Regions from separate parts of the Ferrimonas lipolytica genome, predicted to be linked through region 2. Evidence: predicted binding sites of a transcription regulator. Region 2 holds the regulator's gene; each other region holds the start of a gene.

What was found. The regulator LexA, encoded in region 2, represses DNA repair genes until DNA is damaged. The targets are predictions, from matches to a motif close to TACTGTATNNNNATACAGTA.
Region 1: the regulator LexA is predicted to act here: its motif matches at 1,281-1,300, upstream of dinB (DNA polymerase IV).
Region 3: the regulator LexA is predicted to act here: its motif matches at 2,037-2,056, upstream of recA (recombinase RecA).

Annotation. Positions count from the first base shown of each region.
Region 1 covers NZ_CP051180.1:213,935-222,122, reverse strand. The annotation lists gene HER31_RS01065 (DUF4136 domain-containing protein) at 1-128, shown strand, start outside; gene dinB (DNA polymerase IV) at 232-1,245, opposite strand; gene HER31_RS01055 (HD-GYP domain-containing protein) at 1,351-2,475, opposite strand; gene HER31_RS01050 (FAD:protein FMN transferase) at 2,644-3,675, opposite strand; gene nqrF (NADH:ubiquinone reductase (Na(+)-transporting) subunit F) at 3,698-4,921, opposite strand; gene nqrE (NADH:ubiquinone reductase (Na(+)-transporting) subunit E) at 4,957-5,565, opposite strand; gene HER31_RS01035 (NADH:ubiquinone reductase (Na(+)-transporting) subunit D) at 5,575-6,210, opposite strand; gene HER31_RS01030 (Na(+)-translocating NADH-quinone reductase subunit C) at 6,203-6,979, opposite strand; gene HER31_RS01025 (NADH:ubiquinone reductase (Na(+)-transporting) subunit B) at 6,972-8,188, opposite strand, start outside.
Region 2 covers NZ_CP051180.1:3,667,661-3,675,848, forward strand. The annotation lists gene HER31_RS16620 (hypothetical protein) at 1-127, shown strand, start outside; gene HER31_RS16625 (hypothetical protein) at 158-745, shown strand; gene HER31_RS16630 (tRNA-uridine aminocarboxypropyltransferase) at 740-1,465, opposite strand; gene plsB (glycerol-3-phosphate 1-O-acyltransferase PlsB) at 1,518-3,929, opposite strand; gene lexA (transcriptional repressor LexA) at 4,177-4,800, shown strand; gene HER31_RS16645 (SulA-like leucine-rich domain-containing protein) at 4,800-5,249, shown strand; gene coxB (cytochrome c oxidase subunit II) at 5,465-6,595, shown strand; gene ctaD (cytochrome c oxidase subunit I) at 6,595-8,188, shown strand, end outside.
Region 3 covers NZ_CP051180.1:166,625-174,812, forward strand. The annotation lists gene mutS (DNA mismatch repair protein MutS) at 1-1,690, opposite strand, end outside; gene recA (recombinase RecA) at 2,104-3,138, shown strand; gene HER31_RS00795 (regulatory protein RecX) at 3,204-3,617, shown strand; gene yedF (sulfurtransferase-like selenium metabolism protein YedF) at 3,828-4,391, opposite strand; gene HER31_RS00805 (putative Se/S carrier protein) at 4,375-4,656, opposite strand; gene HER31_RS00810 (acyl-CoA dehydratase activase) at 4,653-5,468, opposite strand; gene HER31_RS00815 (double-cubane-cluster-containing anaerobic reductase) at 5,465-6,631, opposite strand; gene HER31_RS00820 (aminotransferase class V-fold PLP-dependent enzyme) at 6,682-7,833, opposite strand.

The DNA.
Region 1 (8,188 bases), 680 kb from region 2:
TGAAAACTCGCAAGGCTGTCTGGGTAGGAACCGCATCCGCTGCGATTCAAGAAGGCAATAACGCCGCTCAGGAAGATGAGCGCATCAGCTACGTCGTCGAAAAGATGTTCGAAAACTACGGTGAATAATAGCTAGCCGCATTACTTCGAACAGCAAAAATAACACCGCATTACTCGCTGAGATGATTGATGCGGTGTTGTTGTTTCAGCAATAGAGCTGTGCACGATCAAGCTACATCAATAAACTTAATTGCTGCGTCTTGGCATCGTCCAGTGTCACACTGATCCCCACCAACCGGACTCCTCTCCCCTCACCGCGCTGATAACCAGTATGCAATAAGGCACGTAAGGTGTTCTCTTCTAATTGGTGTGCTTGGCAAGAAACAGTGGTTTGTTGAAAATCACTGAATTTAAGCTTCAAATTAAGCCCCTTAAAGCGCTTGGTGCCTAACCGCTGACTGAGCTTTGGTAACAACTTGTGCAGCTCATGCAGGCACTCGGTTTCACTGCCAAGATCTTCAAACAGGGTAGTTTCTACTCCGACCGATTTACGCTCGCGATGACTGACTACTGCGCGGTTATCGATGCCTTGGGCTCGTTGGTGCAGTACCGGACCAAACTTACCAAGCCATTGCGCTAGTTGCTCCGGTTGGTGCTTAAGTACATCAGCACCGACATTAAGCCCTCGAGCGGTTAATCTTTCTGCCGTTTTAGGGCCAACGCCAGGGATCTTTCGAAGTGGCAATTGCGCTGCGAAGGCCTCCGTTTCGCTGGGCAGCACAACAAACTGGCCATTGGGTTTGTTTTCATCGGAGGCGATCTTGGCGATAAACTTACAGTTGGCTATGCCTGCCGAGGCGGTTAGCCCTGTAGCGGCAAGAATCTCGGCGCGGATCTGCTTGGCAATGAGGGTCGCGCTGCCACGGTGTAAAGTGCAGTCCGATACATCTAAAAATGCCTCATCAAGGGAAAGAGGTTCAATCAGATCAGTGTATTTGGCAAAAATAGCGCGGATCTGCTGCGAGATTTGTTGATAGACCTGCATTCGGCCGGGAACAATAATTAAGTTAGGGCAACGGCGGAGCGCTTCACCACTGGGCATAGCACTGCGCACCCCGAATTCACGAGCTTGATAATTACAGGTTGAGAGCACCCCTCGGCCACCAGCAGGGCCGCCGACGGCTACTGGTTTACCTGCCAATTCTGGATGGTCTCTTACCTCTACCGCAGCGTAGAAGCAGTCCATGTCTACATGAATTATCTTTCGAGCCACGTCACCATACCTGTATAAAAACACAGTTACTATAACAGTGGCTGCCAAAGCTGTCATCAATCAAAGTGGCTAACGCTGTTACTCCAGCTCATCGACATAACGTTCACGGATGGCATCAACCTCATCCAATTGCGCAAGCAAAGCGTCAACGCAATCCGGGTCAAACATGGTACCGCTGTTGTCTTTAAGGAACTGACAAGCACTATTAAAGGGCCATGCACCTTTGTATTTGCGATCACTCAATAGCGCGTCGAATACATCGGCAACGGTAACGATTCGGGCTTCAATCGGGATCTCTTTGCCCTTGAGACCATGGGGGTAACCTTTGCCGTCAAATCGTTCGTGGTGGTGCAGAATGATGTTCTTAAGTCGGCGCAGCATATTGAGATCATCGACCCCCATGCCCAGTTCGACATGATTAATAATATCCACGCCATACTGACAGTGTTGATTCATAATCGCCCGTTGCTCTGGAGTAAAGCGTTCGGTGCTAAATAAGATATCGTCTTGAATCTGATACTTGCCAATATCGTGGTAACGAGCATAACGGCGCACTGTAACCACATCGGTATTATTGAGCAACTGTTGCTGGGCCATGTGGCTGGCAATAAGTACGCTATAGGCGCTCATGCGCTCGAGGTGCGCTTCGGTTTCAGGGTCGCGAGCATGGCCCATCTTGAGGGTTAACCCCAAGCCGGAACGGAGCATGGTAATTCGGCGGTAAAGATAGATCTTTACCTGAGTCAGCAGCTGCGCGATCTGCAAATACTCATCAAGGTGATGGCTTTGCTCAAACGCAGCGAGCTGATCACTGTTCAGAAACAGATAGCCAATCAACTGTTGGTTGGCCTTAATCGCAAAGGTAAAGCTGCTGCGGTGGCCACGCTGATACAGCTTGTTCAGTTGACTATGATGTTGCGCTAACGGCTGGAGATCGTTAATGCACTCGAAGCCATCTCCTTGCGCAATTTCCGCCAATGCTCGCGACACCGATAAACGGCTCTGATAAAAGATATCGTCATCAGAGCCGGCAAGCCGGTCATGCACAAAGAAACTGTAAACCTCGTCCCCTTCGACCGAGGCCACGCATAGACGTGACAGTTTCGGGTATTGCGCAAACAACCAGCTGGTGGCCGCTCTAAAGGTATCTTCCGCTGACGACTCAGTCGCAATCAAATGGTACAGCGGCATTAGTTTCTTCATTCACACGTTCTCACTGCGTAGGATCGAGGCAATGATACGCTGTCGCTAACCTTAACAAGTACCGCTTAGAATAACATTCATTAGCGATCTGTGAAGCGAGTCACCTATCCTGACAACCACAACCGCTAACACCAATTAAAACGGTCAATTCATCAGCAGCAAATCGTTTTATTGAGCGGTTTCACTGTCATTAACATAGGTTTTAAAAGCGTCTGAATAAAAGGTATTGAATTGCCCACTAATGCTCTTTTCAATCAGCATTACTGGCATCTTATGCTCATTGGCGTAAGCCAAACTGGCTTCAGTACCCATAATGCTAAATGCAGTAGCAAAGCCATCAGCTCGCATGCAAGAGGGGCTAAGGACGGTAACCGAAGCCAAACGATTGGTGATCGGTGCACCGCTGCGTGGATCAATTAGGTGAGAAAAACGGGTCCCATTTTCTTCAAAAAAGTTGCGATAGTCACCCGATGTCGCCACTGCCATGTTACCCGGTTCAATCACTTGAAATAGCTCTCGACCAGCGGGATCTGGTCGTTCAATCGCAATCCGCCACGGCTTGCCTGCCGGCTTCGTACCGCGCAGACGTAACTCACCGCCAATCTCCACCATATAACTGCCGATCTGATGTTGCTCGAGCAGATCGGCCACAACATCAACCCCAAAACCTTTAGCGATAGCTGATAGATTAAGAGTTAATAACGGCTCACTCTTGCTCAAGGCGAGATCATTAAGGCTAACTTTATTGATGCCAGAGAGCGCCTGCGCCATGGCAATCTCGCGAGGACTTGGAGCTTGCTCTACCTGCCCTTGAGGGCCAAACCCCCACAAATCGATAATTGGTGCGATGGTGACATCCAGTGCTCGCTCGGTTTGCTCCGCTAACCAGATCGACTCAGCCATCACCGTCGCAAAGTCATGATCGATGGTCATCGGCTCGGTACTGTCGTAATGATTAAATCGGCTAATCAACGAATCCGGCTGCCAATGTGACATCGACTGATTCACCGCTACTAAACGGTCATCGATCTTTGTTTGCAGTTGCTGTGCCTGTGCCGCATCGCCAACCCAGCTAATGTGATAGCTGGTGCCCATGGTACTTCCTTCAATCTTCACCACTTGTGCTGATGGGGTGCAGCCTGAAACAAAAATGGCCAGCCCGATTAAGGCCAGCCATTTGGTAACGTTTTGATATGTCATCAATATCCGTATGAGTTAGGTCTTATCCACCGAAATCATCTAACATAATGTTTTCGTCTTCAACACCTAATTCTTTCAGCATGTTAATCACAGCCGCGTTCATCATCGGTGGACCACACATGTAGAATTCACAATCCTCTGGGGCTTCGTGATTCTTCAGATACTCTTCAAACAAGACGTTATGAATAAAGCCGGTGTAACCTTCCCAGTTATCCTCTGGCTGAGGGTCGGAAAGCGCCACGTGCCATTCAAAGTTGTCATTTCCAGCCGCAAGGCCATCAAAATCTTCAACATAGAACATCTCACGTTCAGAACGTGCACCGTACCAAAATGAGATCTTACGCTTAGAGTTAAGACGCTTAAGCTGGTCAAATATATGTGAACGCATTGGAGCCATACCAGCACCACCACCGACAAACACCATCTCCGCTTCAGTGTCTTTGGCAAAGAACTCACCGTATGGACCGGAGATCATCACCTTATCACCCGCTTTTAGGCTCCAGATGTACGACGACATCTTACCCGGTGGCAGCTCAAGGTTGCGCGGCGGCGGCGAGGCGATCCGCACGTTCAACATGATGATTCCTTCCTCTTCTGGGTAGTTTGCCATTGAGTAAGCACGCAAGGTTGGCTCATCAACTTTAGACTCCAGCTTGAAGAAGCCGAAATGTTCCCAATCGCCACGATACTCTTTCGGTACGTCAAAATCGGCGTACTTAACATGGTGTGCAGGGGCTTCGATTTGGATGTAACCACCAGCACGGAAAGGCACTGATTCGCCATCTGGGATGCCAAGCTTAAGCTCTTTAATAAAGGTGGCTTTGTTATCGTTAGAGATAACCTCGCACTCCCACTGCTTAACGCCGAACACCTCTTCTGGCAGTTCGATATCCATGTCTTGCTTAACCGCTACCTGACAGGCCAAACGACAGCCTTCACGGGCTTCACGCTTGTTCACGTGGCTGGTTTCTGTTGGCAAAATATCGCCACCACCTGAGTGCACTTTAACGCGACACTGACCACATGAACCACCACCACCACAGGCAGATGAGATGAAGATGCCATTGCCCGCCAGTGCGCCCAACAGCTTATCGCCAGGCGAAGTGGTAATCGCTTTGTCGCCATCACCATTGATACTGATGGTTACGTCGCCGTCTGGTACTAATTTGGATTTCGCAAATAAAATAACGAAAACCAGCGCGATCACAATCGCGGTAAACATGGCAACGCCGAGTATAATTTCCATCGACTATTCCTTTAACTTCTCTACGTTAGCGTCGCTTACAGCGACACCCCGGAAAAGGACATAAAGCCCAACGCCATCAGGCCGGCGGTAACAAAGGTAATACCTAAGCCACGTAACCCATCTGGCACATCGGAGTACTTCATCTTTTCACGGATCGAGGCGAGCAACACCAGTGCTAGTGCCCAACCAACACCTGCACCTAAACCAAACACTACCGACTCACCAAAGTTGTAATCTTTGTTGGCCATAAAGGATACGGCACCAAAGATTGCACAGTTAACGGTTATCAACGGCAGGAAGATCCCCAATGCGTTGTATAGCGGTGGGAAGTACTTATCGAGGGTCATTTCCAAAATCTGTACCAATGCCGCAATCACACCGATAAAGGTAATAAAGTTAAGGAAACTTAAATCCGCTTCTGGCATGCCTGCCCAAGCTAATGCGCCCGGAGCAAGAATGTTGGAATAGATAAGCTGGTTTACCGGTACTGCTAATGTCAGCACCACAATCACGGCGATGCCAAGGCCAATGGCGGTGGACACTTTCTTAGACACCGCCAAGAATGTACACATCCCCAAGAAGAAGCTCAGCGCCATGTTTTCGATGAATATCGCCCGTACGAATAGGCTAATGTAATGTTCCATAGCGCCTCCTTACTCCTTTGGCTCAACTTGATCTGGCTTCCAGGTGCGAATCGCCCAGATGATGAAGCCAATCAAGAAGAATGCGCTTGGTGGGAATGACATCAAACCGTTCGGGTAATACCAACCCCCTTCAGAGACCTTGGTGAAGATCTCGATACCAAACAGGGTTCCGTTACCTAACAGTTCACGGAAAAAGCCAACGGTAAGCAAAATTACCGAGTAGCCTAAACCGTTGCCAATACCATCAACGAAGGCTGGCAGTGGTGGCGACTTCATCGCGTACGCTTCCGCTCGTCCCATCACAATACAGTTGGTGATGATCAAGCCAACAAACACCGAGAGCTGCTTCGAAATCTCAAAGGCATAAGCCTTCAATACTTGGTCAACTACGATTACCAACGAGGCGATAATGGTCATCTGCACGATGATCCGTACGCTCGATGGAATGTGGTTACGCATCATCGAGATAAACAGGTTAGAGAAAGCGGTTACCACGGTTAATGCCAACGACATTACCAAAGCGGTTTCCATCCGTGTGGTTACTGCCAAGGCAGAACACACTCCCAACACCTGCAGTGCAATTGGGTTATTGGACCAAATAGGACCAACCAGAACCTCTTTTAATGACTGCTGCTGACTAGCCATTGTTCAGACCTCCATTGCGAGCCTTAGCAATAAAGTTGCCATACCCTTCAGCACCCAACCAGAATACGAGACTGTTGGTCACGCCGTTACTGGTTAGTGTTGCGCCTGCGAGACCATCCACACCGTGGATGTCACCCACTTTAGCGCCGCCTTTAACTACCTTGATGGCAACATTGCCAGCCTTATCGAAGGCTACCTTTTCAGGCCACTTAGCTTTCCACTTCGGATTCTCAACCTCGGCACCCAGACCAGGTGTTTCACCCTGTTCGTAGTACACCAACGCTTGGATGGTATTGAGATCGCTTTCTAATGCTAAGAAGCCGTACATGGTTGACCACAGACCATAACCGTGGATTGGCAAGATAACGGTTTCAACATCACCGTTTTCTCCTTTGACCAAATACAACACACCATCATTAGCACGGCGGCTAATCGAGGCGATGTCATTGGCTGGTTTAGTCGAAGTTTCTGGGGCACGGGCAGCTTTACGTTGGTCATACAACACCGGGTCAACGCCATCGACGTAATCCCCGCTGCCGAAATTAACCAAACGAGGTTCAATGTACTTGTTGTAGGTAGTCGCGATATCGCCACCCTCTACTTCAATACCAGCCGCTTCCAGAATGTACTTTTGCTTATCTTGCAGCTTGTTTTGCAGCTGCTGTGGCTTTAACGCTACTGCGGTACCGGATACCACCAGTGAACACACCAGACACAGTCCTAAAACTACGCCTACGGTTTTGCCAAAAGAGTCATTGGATTTAGACATTACGTGCCTCTCTCCGCTTGATGTTGGCCTGTGCCACAAAGTAATCGAACAGTGGCGCCCACAGGTTGGCGAACAGGATTGCGAGCATCATCCCTTCAGGATACGCCGGGTTAACCACACGGATTAACACCACCATGACGCCAATCAAGATGCCGTATGCCCATTTACCTTGGTTGGTAAATGACGCCGATACTGGGTCGGTCGCCATAAAGAACATACCGAAGGCGAAACCACCCATAACCATGTGCCACGTCCACGGCACATTGAACATGTAGTTGCTATCAGAGCCGATGGCATTAAACAAACTGGTAAGGGCAATCATGCCGACCATCACACCACCGACGATGCGCCATGAGGCGATGCGGGTGTACATAATAACCAAACCACCAATAGCCAGAGCTAAGGTGCTGGTTTCACCAACACTGCCACCGATGAAGCCGTAAAAGCTGTTCCACCATTGCGGATCGGAGAACGCTTGCATCCAACCGTAGTTAGCGAAATCAACCGCACCAGAAGCCGCTTGACTCAACATGGTAGCGCCGGAAAAGCCATCTGCAGCGACCCAAACTTCATCACCGGAGATCTGCGCTGGGTAGGCGAAGAACAGGAAGGCGCGACCCGCCAACGCTGGGTTTAGGAAGTTACGACCGGTGCCGCCGAACAGCTCTTTGGCAACCACAACACCAAAGGTGATACCAAGGGCAACCTGCCACAGTGGAATGGTTGCTGGCAGCGTTAGCGCAAACAGCACCGAGGTTACGAAGAAGCCTTCGTTAATCTCGTGTTTACGAACTGAGGCAAAAACCACTTCCCAGAAACCACCAACGGCGAAGGTCACCGCATAGATTGGCAGGAAGAAGCAGGCGCCATAGAACATCAAGCCACCGATGCCAAGACCTGCCCCCATCTGCCCACCTAAGGCTTCAAACAGGGACACCTGCCATACATTCGGGCTTGCAAAGCCGGCTGCCAAGGCTTCTTGCGCCTGCAGACCGACGTTGTACATACCGAAAAACATGGCAGGGAAGGTACACAACCACACGGTGATCATCATTCGCTTCAAATCGATGTTATCGCGAACGTGAGTACCACCACGGGTAGTACTACCTGGGGTGTACAAGATGGTTGCCGCCGCTTCATATAGGGCATACCACTTTTCGTATTTACCGCCCTTCTCGAAGTCCGGCTCAATACGCTCAATGAAGTTTT
Region 2 (8,188 bases):
CCTAGTGCAACTGCGCTTTATGGGCAGCATTACCGACTTAATGAATTATCTGACGCTGAAATTGAAGCAAGAAACGGTTTCACTCCATGCGCAGGATGCGAATCACATTGTGGTACAGCGGCTCTAATGCCTAAAAAATTTTTATAAAGGAATGATAATGAAACAGTTATGTATTGCAGCTTTAGTAGCTGTCGCCGTGAGCGGTTGTAGCTCTACTAGCAACGAAAAAGCGGACATCCAAGAACAGTTTAATAAGACAGATAATGTACCAGAGTGGGTGTTTAGCCCAGCTGAAGAGAATGGTTTGGCTTCCGCTACCTGTGTACCGTGGTCTGGCAATATGCAGATCGATAAATCTCAAGCTGTGACTGCTGCCCGTGCTGATTTGGCGCAACAGATTGAATTACGTGTTTCTGTAATGGATAAAAATTACGCTCGAAAGAGCGATACAACGGCTGGGATTGAAACCGCTGGAACCTTTGAAAACGTAGTAAAAACGGTGACGGCGCAACGCCTAAATGGGGCAATGGCCAAGCATGTTAGCTTTGCTACCATCGACAGTGCCAAGCAATTATGTGCACTGGTAACGATGAACCCAACCAAAACCCAAGAGTTGTTCGATGCACTGTTAATTAGTGCAAAAGCAGATGTGGATCCACAAAGCAAAGCGGCCATGTTTGAAGAGTTTAAAGCACAAAAAGCGCAACAAGAATTGGAAGCGGAATTGCAGCGTTTGAATCTATAATTCAGCGTTAACCTGTTGCAAAAATTGGAAAGGCTCGCTGTCACTGACGGCGAGCTTTTTCATTTTTCCGGCATTGTAACGCTGCGAAAATACTTGGAAATAGGCGTCCAACACTTGGGCGTTGTAGGGTTCACCAGCAACCGCTAAGACCTGCGCTGCAACTTCGGCAGTGGCCAGCTGATGATCATGCGCCGCGCTGCGTAGCTTATAACGGCTCAGCTGTTCTGGATTGATTGATAGCACGGGTAAGTCATTAAGGTAGTTACTTTGGAACATCTTTCTGGCTTGTTTCCATGTGCCATCCAATAGGATCAATAGTGGCGTTTTCCCCGCCGCTATTTCAACCTGCTCGCACACCCGCTCTGGTTCACTGTACTGACCGGGAAAAACAATAAATGGCTGTAATGTCGGATCCTGTATCAGTGCTAAGAAGGCTGGATCTGGCTCAACTCGTTGCCAACAAAAGGCACTAGTACTAGGCAGGATCTCAGCAATAATACGGCCGGTATTGGTTGGCTTTAGTGGTTCCTTGGGGTGCATCAATAAGCAAAATCGAATCTTGGACTGTTGTGGGCGGGCCCACTGGCAGCAGCAGTGAGTTTTCGCTACTTGGCACCTTGGGCAGCGCTCGACTGTCGCGCCGCGGGCGTTAAAAGGGCGAGTTGATACGGCCAAACGTTGTTGGCGTAGTTCGAGAACGGCGTTATTTGGTTGCAACATAGCTATAAAAAAGGCGGGTTACCCCGCCTTAACTTATTGGGTCAGAAAGTGATTATTTTGCTGAGATAATGCTGTTGTAGACCGGTGCAGTCAGCAACGACAAAACCAAGCCTGACATCTGAGCAACCTTGGCGTGATCGGCATCTTCCCCTAACAATCCTAGCTCTTTAAGCTTATTAGTTAAGGTATTAAAGAGCTTCTTGTCGAAGAACTCTGGTGCACTGATCCCATGCAATTTAGACATATGCTCGGCCAATGCTTGGCTCTCTCGCTCTAGAGTTGAGCGTTCGATATCTGGCTCTTGCTGAAGGCGAGATAGCACCATGGCGTAACGCTGCAGGGTTTCCTGCGCTTGGTTAGCAAGGTTCAGTAACTCAGCCCGATGCTTGCCGTTCGGTGCTACGTTGTCATTGCGCTGTTGCAGCAACCCTTGATGGGACATCTCGTTGATGATGCCGTCGAGATAGTTATCTAAGTCATTATCGGCTAAGCCAATAAACAACTCAGCTTGCAACAATGGATAGATGCTATGAATGTTATTGACCAATTGTTGACGTGGTTGCTCACCTTGGCGTAACAGCAAGCTCGCAATCAAGGCTGGTAACGCCAGTAGGTGCAGCGAGTTGTTGCGATAGTACGTCATGGTTACTGCAGTGCCGTCGAAAATACGGATGATCTCACTCATGCTATCCGACTCAACCTCAAACTTGTCGAGATCGAGCACTTGCTGCAGTACCGCTTTGCCATCGCCTTCAGGCACGGTGGCACGACTGGTATAAGGTACCGCGCGAAGCAGATCGAGGTAGATATCGAGCTGGCGTTCGAGCGCGGTGCGGTTCATCGCGTGTTGTTCGGTGGCAAGTAAGATTGATGCGGTTAGCGTCATGGCGCTGGCAGCTGCGGCATCGTTAATGTTGCACATCAAACGATTCGCTAATTGGTTCACCATCGGTGTCATCCACTTTTGACGGAAGTTGCCGTCGGCAACCTGCTCTCGCCAATCTGGCTGACTGTGGTTGATAAATTGGTGTACCGATATCGGCTCGCCGAAGTTGACGTAGCTTTGGCCATAGTTACGTAGTTTACGGATCGCCGAGAATACCTGCCAGGCACTCTCTTTTTCCTTCTTCTTGCCCTTCAACTCTTTGTGGTACGAGTTTACTTCCATCACGTGATCGTAACCAAGATAGACTGGAACCAGCGATACCGGCCGTTCCAAGCCGCGCATTACGCTGTTTACCGTCATCGCAATCATGCCGGTTTTAGCTGGCAACAACCGACCGGTACGCGAACGACCACCTTCGCAAAAGTATTCAACGGAATAACCACGTTTAAACAACTGGTCGAGGTACTCGCGGAAAATGGTGGAGTAAAGTTTGTTGCCCTTAAACGAGCGACGGATAAAGAAAGCACCACCACGACGGAAAATCGGTCCTGCCGGCCAGAAATTCAGGTTAACTCCAGCGGCAATGTGTGGCGCCACCATACCCTGCTTGTAGATCACGTAGCTAAGCAGTAGATAATCCATATGGGAACGGTGGCAAGGAACAAATACCAGTTCATGGCCGTCTTGGCTTAGTTGACGTACCTGCTCGGCACCGCGGACATTGATGCCGTTGTAGAGCTTGGTCCACAGCCAACCAAGCACTCGATCACCAACACGAAATAGCTTATCGGAGTAGTTTGCGGCGATCTCATCGAGGATCTTATGGGCGTTCTGGCGTGCCTTTTCGATCGAGATACCTTTGCTACGAGCTTCCTCTTCGATCGCATCTTTAAGTACCTCTGAATTAAGCAGGGTACGGAACAAAACGTTACGATCAGGCAGTTTGGGGCCGGTGGCAACGGTGCGCTGGCGGCCAAAATGAACTCGAGCTACGCGGGCAAGTTTGCTGGCGATATCGCTGTCGCTGCCTCGCTGTTCGGCCATGTAACGCAGTGAAACTGCGCGGGAAAAGCGGATGAAGTTATCGCGGCCAAGCATGGCAATAATGAGCGACTTGCGGAGCCAGGTTGGTCTGTCGTCTGCCAAAATAGTAGCGCTGACGCTTTGCTCCTTACCAGGATCACGTCCCCACAGTAAGCTCACCGGGATCACCTGCACATCAAGTTGCGGGTTGGTTTTGTGTAACCCCAGCAGGTGTTCAAACTTCGCTTGGAAGTCATTACGACGTTTCGACAGACCAGTTAGCATCTTCGCTGCGGACAGTGCAACCCAGCGCGGTACCTCTTCGCCATCGATCTCTAGGGGAGCAAAAGGGCTTGGCAGGTCAAGCTTGAGGCAGCACTCGTGCAGGGCTAAACGATCAGAGAAGGAGTCTTGTGGTAAGACGTAAACGATAGGTCGGCTAAGATCGATATCTAGCTCTTGGATCGGCTGTTCAGGGATCGGTTGGCTGGTTACCATCAACCGCTGAAGGCCGTTCACAGACTTTTGCCAATGGCTCAGGTTAGAACTACTCACTCGACTCTCTTCTCTACAGAATTAACAAATAGGCGGAAGAGTTTACACCCATTAGCCAAAAGAGGCAGCAGTCAGCATCCAAACAGTCACTTGTTGGACCTATCCAGCGGATGAAAAGCCACTGATTATCGGCCAAGAGCCTTCTTAAAGTGGTTAAAACGAAGAGAAAATCGACTTTGCTGTTGAAATCATCAGCAGCCTGTATATGATTACAGTATATTCACTGTATGAATAAACAGGTATTTAAATGAAGCCGTTAACTCCGCGCCAGTCTGAAGTGTTCGATTTAATCAGGCAGCACATGCAAGATACTGGAATGCCACCTACTCGCGCTGAGATTGCCCGTCAATTAGGGTTCCGTAGTGCCAATGCCGCTGAAGAGCATTTAAAAGCACTTGCTCGCAAAGAGTATATCCAGATTGTTCCGGGTACCTCACGTGGGATCCGCATTCTTTTTGATGAGCCTGACCCAGAGCAACTAGGGCTGCCACTGATTGGCCGAGTTGCCGCTGGTGAACCAATTCTCGCGGCTGAACACATTGAATCTCACTATCAAATGGATGCATCGCTGTTTCGTCCGGAGGCTAATTACTTGCTTCGAGTTCGCGGCGATTCAATGAAAGAGATTGGCATCCTTGATGGCGATCTACTGGCGGTTCATCAAACCCAAACCGCCCGCAATGGTCAGGTAGTAGTGGCTCGCGTCGGTGAAGATGAAGTAACAGTGAAGCGCTTCCAAAAACAGGGCAACGTCGTATACCTGCACGCAGAAAATAGCGAATACGATCCTATCGTAGTTGATTTAACTGAAACGCCATTAGCCATCGAAGGGCTAGCCGTCGGCGTTGTGCGCAACGGAGATTGGCAATAATGAAATCATCAGCAAACCTACAACATCGTCATCCAGGGATTTGGCAAACACAGGTGCGTCAGCGCCCAAGTGTCACTCAGCACTGTTGTCAGCGTGGTAATGGTTTGCTGGCGATTGCCCCTCAATTGAAACAACAAGCTCAACAAGCGGGTTGGATCTTACTTATCAACGCACCAGAGTGCGATTGGAAAGGCTTTGTGCGCCAATCTGGGATTGATAGTAATCGCCTGTTACGGATAAATTGTGACGACGATATTGGTGCCATGGTGGCGTTAGAGCAGGCGCTCACCACTGGCACCTGTGCTTCGGTTTTGGCTTGGGTTGAGCCATTAGATCCGCGAGATAGAAGGCGTTTGGATTTAGTACAAAAACGCGCTCATTGCCCAGCTTTTTTGTTCCATTCGGAAACTTACAGCGCAAACGCACTATTCACCCCAATTCACCAATGAAGCGTGCTCAAACCCTTGATCAACCTAAAATGAGGTTGTAGTTTTAATGGAGTAACTCAAAAAATAACTGGCAGCAGTACTGGCAGTATTTACGTGAGCCGTTAAAGCGTATGCCCATGCCCCTTTAGGGATCAGGGAGCTTACATAGAGCAGAGACTTACTGTGCGAGCTTTCTTCGAGACGTTGCTTTTGCAACGTTGACAGGAGAAGTGTTTGTGAAGTTGAAGCTGTTTGGCATGAGTGCCACCTTACTCTGTTGGCCAACCGTGGCCGTAGAAATGCCATGGAACCTTACCCCCGGCGTTACCGATATCAGTGAGCAGGTCTACAGCCTGCACATGACAATCTTCTATATCTGCTGTGTTATCGCCCTGATAGTGTTCGGAATAATGCTTTATTCCTTGATCTATCACCGCAAGTCTAAAGGCGCAAAGCCGGCCAATTTCCATGAAAGCACTAAAGTTGAGATCGCTTGGACTGTGGTGCCATTCCTCATCCTGATCGGCATGGCCGTGCCTGCAACCAGCACCTTGATTGCGATGGAAGATCCGTCGGAGTCAGCATTGACCATTCAGGTCACCGGATCGCAGTGGAAGTGGCACTACAAGTATTTTGGCCACGATATTGAGTTTTATAGCCTCCTCTCTACTCCAACTGATCAGATCCGCAATCAGCAAGAAAAGAGCGATAACTATTTGTTGGAAGTGGATAAGCCGCTGGTGTTGCCCACCAATCGCAAGGTGCGCTTTTTGATGACCTCCGATGATGTGATTCATAGTTGGTGGGTGCCAGCCTTCGCGGTGAAGAAAGACGCGAATCCAGGCTTTATTAATGAAGCTTGGACCAAGGTTAACGAACCAGGCACTTATCGCGGTCAATGTGCTGAATTGTGTGGGAAAGACCATGGCTTTATGCCTGTAGTGGTTGAGGTGCTTCCGGAGGAGGAGTTTGACCAATGGTTAGTGGCCCAGCAGCAAGCGGCAACCGATGCAGCAGCAGCGGAGCAAGCATCGCTTGAGCAGCAGATGACCATGGCAGAGGCGATGGCATTAGGTGAGTCGGTCTACATTGGTCGCTGTGCTGCTTGTCATCAGCCTAATGGCATGGGGCTTGCTGGTGTTTTCCCCGCGATTAATGGCAGCGCCATCGCCGCGGGAGATGTGACTGAACATATTGATGTGGTGGTTAATGGCCGGGGAGGAACCGCGATGCAGGCATTTGGGGCTCAGCTGAGCCTAAGGGAGCTTGCAGCCGTAGTGACTTATCAACGCAACGCTTGGGATAACAACACCGGTGAAGTGATTCAAACCACTGAAGTGGATGCCGTGATGCAGGGAGAGCAATAATGAATAGCATCGTTAATGACGCAAAAACAGAAGCTGCTGAACCACTTCTCGATAGCTCAGATCATGGTGAACATGATCACCACGAACAACCAGCAACTGGCATAAAGCGTTGGCTGTACACCACCAACCATAAAGAGATCGGTAGCCTCTATCTTTGGTTCAGCTTTATTATGTTTTTGGTCGGCGGAGCCATGGCAATGGTGATTCGCGCCGAGCTGTTCCAGCCTGGATTACAGTTAGTCGATCCTCACTTCTTCAATCAAATGACCACCGTCCACGGTTTGATTATGGTCTTCGGGGCGGTAATGCCAGCCTTTACTGGTTTGGCTAACTGGATGATTCCGCTAATGATTGGCGCTCCTGATATGGCGTTGCCACGGATGAACAACTGGAGTTTTTGGATCCTGCCGTTCGCCTTTGCAATGCTGCTTGGTAGCCTCTTTATGGAAGGCGGTGGCCCAGCGTTCGGTTGGACCTTTTACGCCCCTCTGTCCACTACCTACAGTGGAGACTCCACCGCACTGTTTGTGTTCTCGGTGCATATTATGGGGATCAGCTCGATCATGGGCGCGATCAACGTTGTGGTCACCATTATGAACTTGCGTGCTCCGGGTATGACTTGGATGAAGTTGCCATTGTTCGTTTGGACATGGTTGATCACGGCGTTTTTATTGATTGCTGTAATGCCGGTGTTAGCCGGTGCAGTAACGATGATTCTCACCGACAAGTTCTTTGGCACCAGTTTCTTTGATGCTGCCGGTGGTGGTGATCCGGTGATGTTTCAGCACATCTTTTGGTTCTTTGGTCATCCAGAGGTGTACATCATGATCCTGCCAGCCTTTGGCATCATCTCCGCCATTGTGCCGGCATTCAGTCGCAAGCGACTGTTTGGTTACGCTTCGATGGTGTACGCCACCGCGTCGATTGCGGGCCTGTCGTTTTTGGTGTGGGCACACCACATGTTTACTACGGGCATGCCGGTCGCCGCTGAGTTGTTCTTTATGTACTGCACTATGCTGATATCTGTGCCAACTGGGGTGAAGGTGTTTAACTGGGTGGCGACTATGTGGCGTGGCTCCATCAGTTTTGAGGCACCAATGCTGTTTGCGCTGGCGTTTATTGTCTTGTTTACCATTGGTGGTCTGTCTGGGTTGATGCTTGCTATCACCCCCGTCGATTTTCAGTATCACGACACCTATTTTGTCGTGGCACACTTTCACTATGTGCTGGTAACTGGTGCCATTTTCTCGATTATGGCCGGCGCCTATTATTGGTTACCTAAATGGACCGGGCACATGTATTCGGAGACGCTCGCTAAATGGCACTTCTGGTGCTCTCTCGTGTCAGTCAACGTCTTGTTTTTCCCAATGCATTTCTTAGGTCTAGCAGGGATGCCACGAAGGATCCCAGATTATGCGCTGCAGTTTGCGGATGTGAATCAAGTGGTCTCAATCGGCGGCTTTGCCTTTGGTTTATCGCAGCTGATCTTCCTTGCCTTGGTTATCAAGTGCGTACGAGGCGGAAAGAAAGCAGAAGCCAAGGTGTGGGATGGGGCAGAAGGGCTTGAGTGGACTGTACCATCACCAGCGCCGC
Region 3 (8,188 bases), 630 kb from region 2:
CAACCAGTTGCGGTCGGCAGTAACCTAAGGTTTCCGCTCGTTCGGCTAAGTTTTGCAATACGTCCAGATTAGCACAAGCCTCGGAACACTCTTGCAGCTGTGGCAGTACCGGTAACAGCAGATCGAACAGCTCTTCATACAGGCGTTTCTCGAGGGTGAGCGCCGCGCTTTGGCTATTCAGGACTTTATCTTCATGCTCTTTTAGTTCAGCGATGATAAAGCGTTCAGCATTCTTCAAGGTTTGGCGACGAATGTAGTCGGTCGGCACCAATGCTGACTGGGCTCGGCTAACCTCAATAAAATAGCCGTGGACGCGATTATAACCGACTTTAAGTGTGGCGATCCCGGTACGGTCTTTTTCGCGCTGTTCTAACTCTGCTAAATAGTCGGTCGCTCCTTGAGACAAGGCACGTAACTCATCTAGCTCGGCGTTATAACCTGCAGCCAATACACCGCCATCGCGGATCAATACCGGTGGGTTGTCGATAATGGCCGCTTGCAACAACTCAAGCTGTTGCGGGAATTGGCTGATGCGAGTGGCCAACTGCTGGGCATGAGGGTTGGCGAGCTCCGCTAGCAGCTCATGTAGACTAGGCAGTTGTGCTAAGGCGCCACGTAAGCGGCTTAAATCGCGTGGGCGGGCGCTGCGCAATGCCAGCCGAGCCAGCACTCGCTCTAGATCTCCAATCGGCTTTAGCTGTTCGCTAAGATCAACAAATAGACCCGCTTCCTTGATAGCGGTGACCATCTCGAGGCGACCATTGAGCACCTCTGGTTGGCGTAGAGGCTGATGCAACCAACGACCAAGCTGACGTGAACCCATTGGGGTGGCGCAGTCGTCCAACACTGACGCCAGAGTGTTTTCTGCACCACCGGCAAGGTTTTGGGTTAACTCGAGGTTACGACGCGTAGCGGCATCTAGCACGATATGGTGGCCATCTTGTTGTTTGATGATGGCGCGAATGTGGGGCAGAGCGGTTCGTTGGGTGTCTTTAACGTACTGCATTAAACAACCTGCGGCACACAGTGCGCGTTCAGCTTGCTCAACTCCAAAGCCGGTTAGGTCGCGAGTGCCGAATTGGTTATTAAGCAGCTGCCGCGCCGTGCCTAGTTCAAACTCCCATTCTGGACGACGACGTAAGCCTTTTTGTCCTTCAATCAGGTGCATCAATGCAAACTGCTCTGGATAAAGCAGCTCAACAGGGTTGGTTCGTTGTAGCTCCGCCGCAAGCGCGTCTTCACTGGCGAGCTCATTCACCATAAAACGGCCGGAGGCAATATCCAAGGTGGCGTAACCAAACTGGCCACGCAGCTCATAGACGGCTGCCAGCAAATTTTCTTGGCGTTCTTGCAATAGGGCTTCGTCGGTAATGGTACCGGGAGTGATGATTCGGACCACTTTGCGTTCGACTGGACCCTTACTGGTGGCCGGATCACCAATCTGTTCACAGATGGCAGCGGACTCACCCCGTTGCACCAATTTAGCTAAGTAGCCCTCTACCGCATGGTAAGGCACACCTGCCATGGGGATTGGTTCACCAGCACTGCTGCCACGGGCGGTTAACGAGATATCGAGTAGCTGCGAAGCGCGTTTAGCATCGTCGAAGAAGAGCTCGTAGAAGTCACCCATCCGATAAAACAGTAAGACGTCAGGATGTTCCGCTTTTAACGCCAAGTACTGACGCATCATTGGGGTATGAGTTTCAGCGGCAGCAGACTTCGTTTTGGCCACAGGTTTACCTCGAGTTTGGGAGAGTTATGCAAACGCTAGATGATACCAAGTACATCAAATGTTTGCTCACTCTACTGCACTAAAAGCAACTTCAAGCTAGGCAGTTAATAACCGTTCTAGTGACACTAAGGCACGGTCGACTAACACGGTAATAAGTGGGGTTTAATCTGCCCTACAGTAAGCTCGGGCAACTCTGAGCCAGTGTTGTGAATCAGTCTGATGAGCTCGACGATAAATGTCGCTAGTATGCTCCCGAAATCTTCGATGGCTGCCATCGAGATAGGAATTTTACATACAGGGTTGATACTGTACGGCTATACAGTATACTGGCCTCAACTTAATTACAGCATCGCCAAATCCGGAGCATGAAAATGGACGACAATAAAAAACGCGCACTCAGTGCGGCGCTAGGTCAGATTGAAAAGCAGTTTGGTAAAGGGTCCATCATGCGATTGGGCGATGCCACTGCGATGGATATTGAATCGGTATCTACTGGCTCTCTGGGTTTGGATATCGCACTGGGTATAGGTGGTTTACCGTTTGGCCGCGTGATTGAGATCTACGGTCCAGAATCTTCTGGTAAAACCACCATGACCTTGCAAGTCATCGCTGAAGCACAAAAGATGGGTAAAACCTGTGCCTTCGTTGATGCTGAGCACGCGCTGGATCCAATCTACGCTGAAAAGCTGGGCGTAAACGTCAATGAACTGCTGGTTTCCCAGCCAGATACCGGTGAGCAAGCACTTGAGATCTGTGACATGCTGGTACGTTCAGGTGCGGTTGATGTACTGGTTGTCGATTCGGTAGCGGCGTTGACCCCTAAAGCTGAAATCGAAGGTGAGATGGGTGATTCTCACGTAGGTTTGCAGGCACGTTTGATGTCTCAAGCGTTACGTAAGTTAACCGGTAACCTGAAACGTTCCAATACCATGTGTATTTTCATTAACCAAATCCGCATGAAGATCGGTGTGATGTTTGGTTCACCTGAAACCACCACTGGTGGTAACGCGCTGAAGTTCTACTCCTCTGTTCGTCTTGATATCCGTCGTATCGGCGCCATCAAAGACGGCGACGAAGTGGTTGGTAACGAAACCCGCGTTAAAGTGGTTAAGAACAAGGTTGCTCCACCATTTAAGCAAGCAGAGTTCCAGATCCTATACGGTGCAGGTACCTCTAAGCACGGCGAATTGATCGACTGGGGCGTGAAGCAGAAGTTGGTTGAGAAGTCAGGTGCTTGGTACAGCTACAAAGGCGAGAAGATTGGCCAAGGTAAAGCGAACTCCATCCGCTTCTTAAAAGAAAACCCAGCCATCTCTGACGAGATTGAAGCGTTGTTGCGTGAGCAGTTGTTGGTGAAGGCAGCACCGGCTGATCAAGCTGAAGAGCAAGAGTCAGAACTTTCTTAATAACAAAGCTGCGTTAACCGTTGTTTGTTAAAGATAAGTCAAGCCAAGATCCCTTGGCTTGTGCGGTGGGATTGTTATCCCGCCGTGATCATAGCCGTGGCGAGTTGCAACGAAAGATGCACAGCCGCGGTTTTTCGTCTGAGCAGATCGAGGCGGCCATTGGGCGAGTTATCGATTTTGGTTATTTAGACGATGAGCGTTTTGCCCACAGTTTTGTGCGCTATCGTTCTCAGCGTGGACTGGGGCCGCAACGGCTTCGTTCTGATCTGCGCGAACGGCAAGTTGATACAGAGCTTATTAAGGCCGCGTTGGCACAAACCGAGGTCGATTTCTTTGAGAGCTGCTTAGCGCTGCGGCAACGGAAGTTTGGTGAAGCATTACCAGCTGACTTTAAAGAGCGTGCTAAACAGCAACGTTATCTTGCCTATCGTGGTTTCTCAATGGATATGATCCGCTATGCGCTCTCTCCAAGCGAATAGTCGCGATAGTGCTTTGCCATCTTGTTTGACTATTTTCCCCTTAACAAGCAAGCCGCTTCTATTGCGATGAGATATTCGTCGCTGAGGGTACAACCATGATAGGGATAAAATGACTGCAAGCTTTACCACTAAACCTACAAAAATCCCCAGTATTAACCGAGGATAGTTTAGTGTTTTAGGCGGTATCCACAGCCAAGCTGCGTTACCCAGCTAAAGCGAGATGACATCCCCCTTATTGTGGTAGATACCTATAAGGTCGTGCATGGTGCCGATGCGGCCAACTGCAAGTTTATCCTTGATCCCAAAGAAATCCAGACAGGTGCCACAGACGATAATGTCGCAGCCTTTTTGTTGCAGCAACGTCAGTGCGGGTACTGAATCTGCTTGTTCTATGCACAGCTTAACACCGCTATTTAGCAAGAAAATTGATGCAGGGATCTGCTCATAATCGGCGCTGACGTTGAAAAAAGCGTTCATTAATTTTGAACCAATAACGTCGTCGCCGCTGCCAATAGTGGTGGAGCCAACCACATATGATTTTTGCTCCATCACTGAGCCATTTCCCAGATTAGCAATAATGGTTTGCCCCTCAGCTGCGTCCATTACTTCGCAGTTGGCTCCTTGTTGATGCAGGATATCCAGCAGTGCCGTGGTGGTTAACTGTGCCGAACTTTGGATCTCTAGTGAGCTTAACTCTTTCGCCTTAATAACCTGCTTAACCGCGTCAACGGCTCTATCCAGTTCAATCCCACGAACGTCAATGTTGTTGTGCATAGTGTCTTACTCCATTAAGGGTGTAGCGTTGGTAAATGTTGCTGTGTTGAATGGTTAGCAGGGTGAGGGCGGCAGCGAGTTTGCTGCCGTTGCATCGAGGTAATAACAAGCAAAAGCCACATTCGGAACTGATTGCTCGAGGCGCAGTGATCAATCGTGGTGTTTTCCCTGCGTTGATAAGAGCTTGTTCGGCCTGCAAAGCAAGATGGCCCGATGCAAAGGTAATGATGCAGTCTGTTAGCGCGGTGTTGTTTTTGAGGGTCATTGGCAAGCTCCAATACTGGCACTGGCACTATTCCTAGCTACAGCGGTACGATAACCAATGATGGCGGCACCGATAGCCCCGGTTAATTGGGGCTGATTGGGAGTGACAATGTTGTGCTCAATCAGTTGTTGCTGGATTGCTGCCACTACGCCGGGATTCTGTGCCACCCCACCGGTAAAGACGACTGGGCCACGAAAGCCGACCTTACGACCTAGTGACACGACTCGTTTGGCGACCGAATCAAAGATCCCACGTAAGATAACCTCGGCCGGGATCCCTTTGTGCAGTAAACCGATCACCTCAGACTCTGCAAATACCGCACACATAGAGGAGATATCGCAGCTGGCGTTGCTTGATAACGCCAAGGCGCCGGTACTCGCCACTGGTATGTTTAGGGTTTGCGCTACCATCTCGATGAATTTGCCGGTACCAGCGGCACAGCGGTCGTTCATTGCGAAGTCGCCAACCTTACCGCCGTCTAACAGTTGCATCACTTTGGAATCTTGGCCGCCGATATCAATAATAGTTTTGGCATCGGGGCACAGAAAAGCCACTCCAGCGCTGTGACAAATTATCTCTGACGAGGCTTTGTCTGCCAGTGAGAAGTAATTACGACCATAGCCAGTGGCAGTAGTGAAGGCGATGCCATTGCTACACAAATCGTTACGGTTAAGTAGCTGTTGGTAACACTCTTCGGCGATTTGTTGTGGCGCCGAGCCGCTCATGGTAACCATCGAATCAACAACAGCGCTGCCGTCGTAAAGCGCGATCTTGATGGTGCGTGAGCCGATATCAATGCCGCAACTGATCACTGGAGCAGCTCTAGCAGGGTTTGAACGCGTACCTTCAGCTGCTCTCGGTCTGAATCGGAGTAGTCGGTTTCCACCTTCATGTATTGCAACCCTAACTCGTCGCGCACAAAATCGTGGATCAGTACCGATTCGACGTTGTAGGTATGGCAAGCCTGCCAGACAAGATCGATAACTGCATCAGCCTGATATTCGCTTGCTAACGTTGCCAGTAGAGTTTCTCGTTTGCTGTTCGGGGTCATGCACGAGCAGGGAATGTTGAAGTGCTTGCGGGCAATTGCTTCGAGTGGATCACCCTGTTCAGACACCATCTCGTAGACGCCCTTGATGCCAGAGCATGCTTCTTGCACCACGACTAAACCACCGCACTCCTCGATGATCTCAATCAACTTTTCGGTGCCTTGGCCAGTAGGACAGCCGGTTAATAGTATTCGTGGGGCGTTTGTTGGAGCGGCTTGGTAGCCCTCATCGAGGCGGCGCTGAGCCATGGAAAGGAAAGACTCCATCTGTTTATGATGGCGCTCAAATCCCGCCACTCGATAGCGTGTCTGGGCTATTTCTAGGCCAGATACGATAGCCGGTTTATGTTTGCCTAGTTGTTGAATCGCAAGGATCTGACGCCGTTCAGCGTTCATTGCTTTAATGGCGTCCCGCAACTTTTGCTCAGTAATGGTGGTATCGAAGGTCTGCTCGAGGGTTTGTTTCAGCTCCTCTACTTCGGCTAACCAGTGTTTGAAGGCGACCTCTTGTTGCGGCTTTTGCGTCAGTTCGAGTACGTGCATCTTATGGTCGCGTGAGAGCACCTCATACATCTTCTTCTTGCCGTCACAGGTGGTTTCAGCCACCAACAGGTCGGAGTCGTTCAGCAGTGGACAACCACCAGTAACCGCATAACCGAATGAGGCTTTGATCATCGGGCACAAATTTGCTGGTAGTAAGGTTTCCGCGTGACTGATGGTATTTTTATTGGTGCCACACAGGCAGATTGGCATTGCGCCAGCGGCTAGAATCAGGTCCCGTGGAGTGAATTCACAGTAGAAACCGACAATGCCGCGACCAGCCGCTTTTTGCTCGCGCATATAGCCGATTTCATCGGAAATCGACCCTTTAAAGTAGTCAAACAGAGCTTTTTCGCTTTGCTCTGGTTGAGTGGCGATATCAGTCATAATGTCATTCCCTTTTGAATTGGTAGTCGCGTTCCTGCGGCCAGAATCAGTTAATTTGAGGCGATCTTAGCGATGGCTTCGATAGCGCATTGCACCTCATCGGCACGAGTAAAGGCGCCGACACTTAAACGTACAGTGCCATTAGGGAAGGTCCCCATGGTTTGATGCGATGCCGGCGCACAGTGCAGGCCAGTACGGCAATATATCTGGTGGTCGTAGGCTAGTTGCTCGTCTATCTCGCCGTTGTCTTTGCCGTCGATAAGCAGCGACACCACCCCAACTCGCGGTTGGTCAGCAGCAGGACCAAGTACCGAGACTCCAGGGATCTGCTTTAGACCTGCAATCAACTGTGCAGTAAGGCATTGTTCGTGTTGGTTAATGGTGTCGACCCCGGTATGCTCGAGCCAATCCAATGCGGCATTTAGACCAGCAATACCCGGCAGGTTAGGGGTACCGCTCTCTAGCGCATCCGGTAGAGTTTGTGGCTGTATTTCGAGCTCTGAATTACTGCCGGTGCCGCCACAAATAAGTGGGGTGATATTGGCATCTTGGGCGCGAGCGTTGAGCACCAAGCCGCCGATCCCCATCGGTCCCAGTAATCCTTTATGGCCAGTAAAGGCCAGCAAATCGACGTTGCTGCTGCTCATGTTAATTGGTGTACAGCCAGCGGTTTGGGCACTGTCGATAAGAAACAAGCAGTTTTGTTGGCGACACAAGGCGCCAATCTCCGCAATGGGCTGCACAGTACCAAAGGTGTTGGAACCGTGATTGATGGCAACTAGGCGTGTAGTGGCAGAGATTGCCGCGTTGATGGCATCAACGTCGATAATTCCAGTTTGAGGATCACATTCAATAACCGTTACCACTACACCGTTTTGCTCCAACTGGCGCAGCGGCCGCATCATGGCGTTGTGTTCCATGCTGCTAACTATCACCTCATCCCCGCTTTGAAGCAGCCCTTTGAGGGCAAGATTCAGGGATTCGGTGATATTGGCGGTAAACACCGCATGGGCTGTGGGCTCAGCGTGAAAAAACTGCAACAATTTTTGGCGCGTGTCGAAGATAAGTCGGGCCCCAGCGTTGGCCAATGGGTGACTGGCGCGGCCAGGGTTAGCGCAACCATCGCTGATAAAGTGCATCATTGCGTCAACGACCGTTGCCGGTTTGGGGTTACTGGTGGCAGCATGATCTAAGTAAATCATAATGTTCGCTTCTTCCTTGGCAGTTCACTGGCCAACACGATCAAATTTCAACTGCACAATTGTGGCCACCGGCTCTAATTTGTCATTAATACAGTCATTAGTCAGTCTGCAAAACCCGATTCGAAGTTGATTTTATCTTGTTGATTAATATAAGTATTATTCTGGTTGTCGAGACTGTCAAGTGAGCTTAAACTGGCTTGGGGTATTAAGTTTTTCTTCAAGTTGATGTTGCTGCGGAGTGTGTCGCAATGGCTGTTGTTACTGTGAAGTTAGCGCTCTCTATCAACACCAAATTGAGGCTAAAAAATGATAACGGTTGTAGCTGCAACTAGCTGCACTTGAGGTAAAAGTCAGT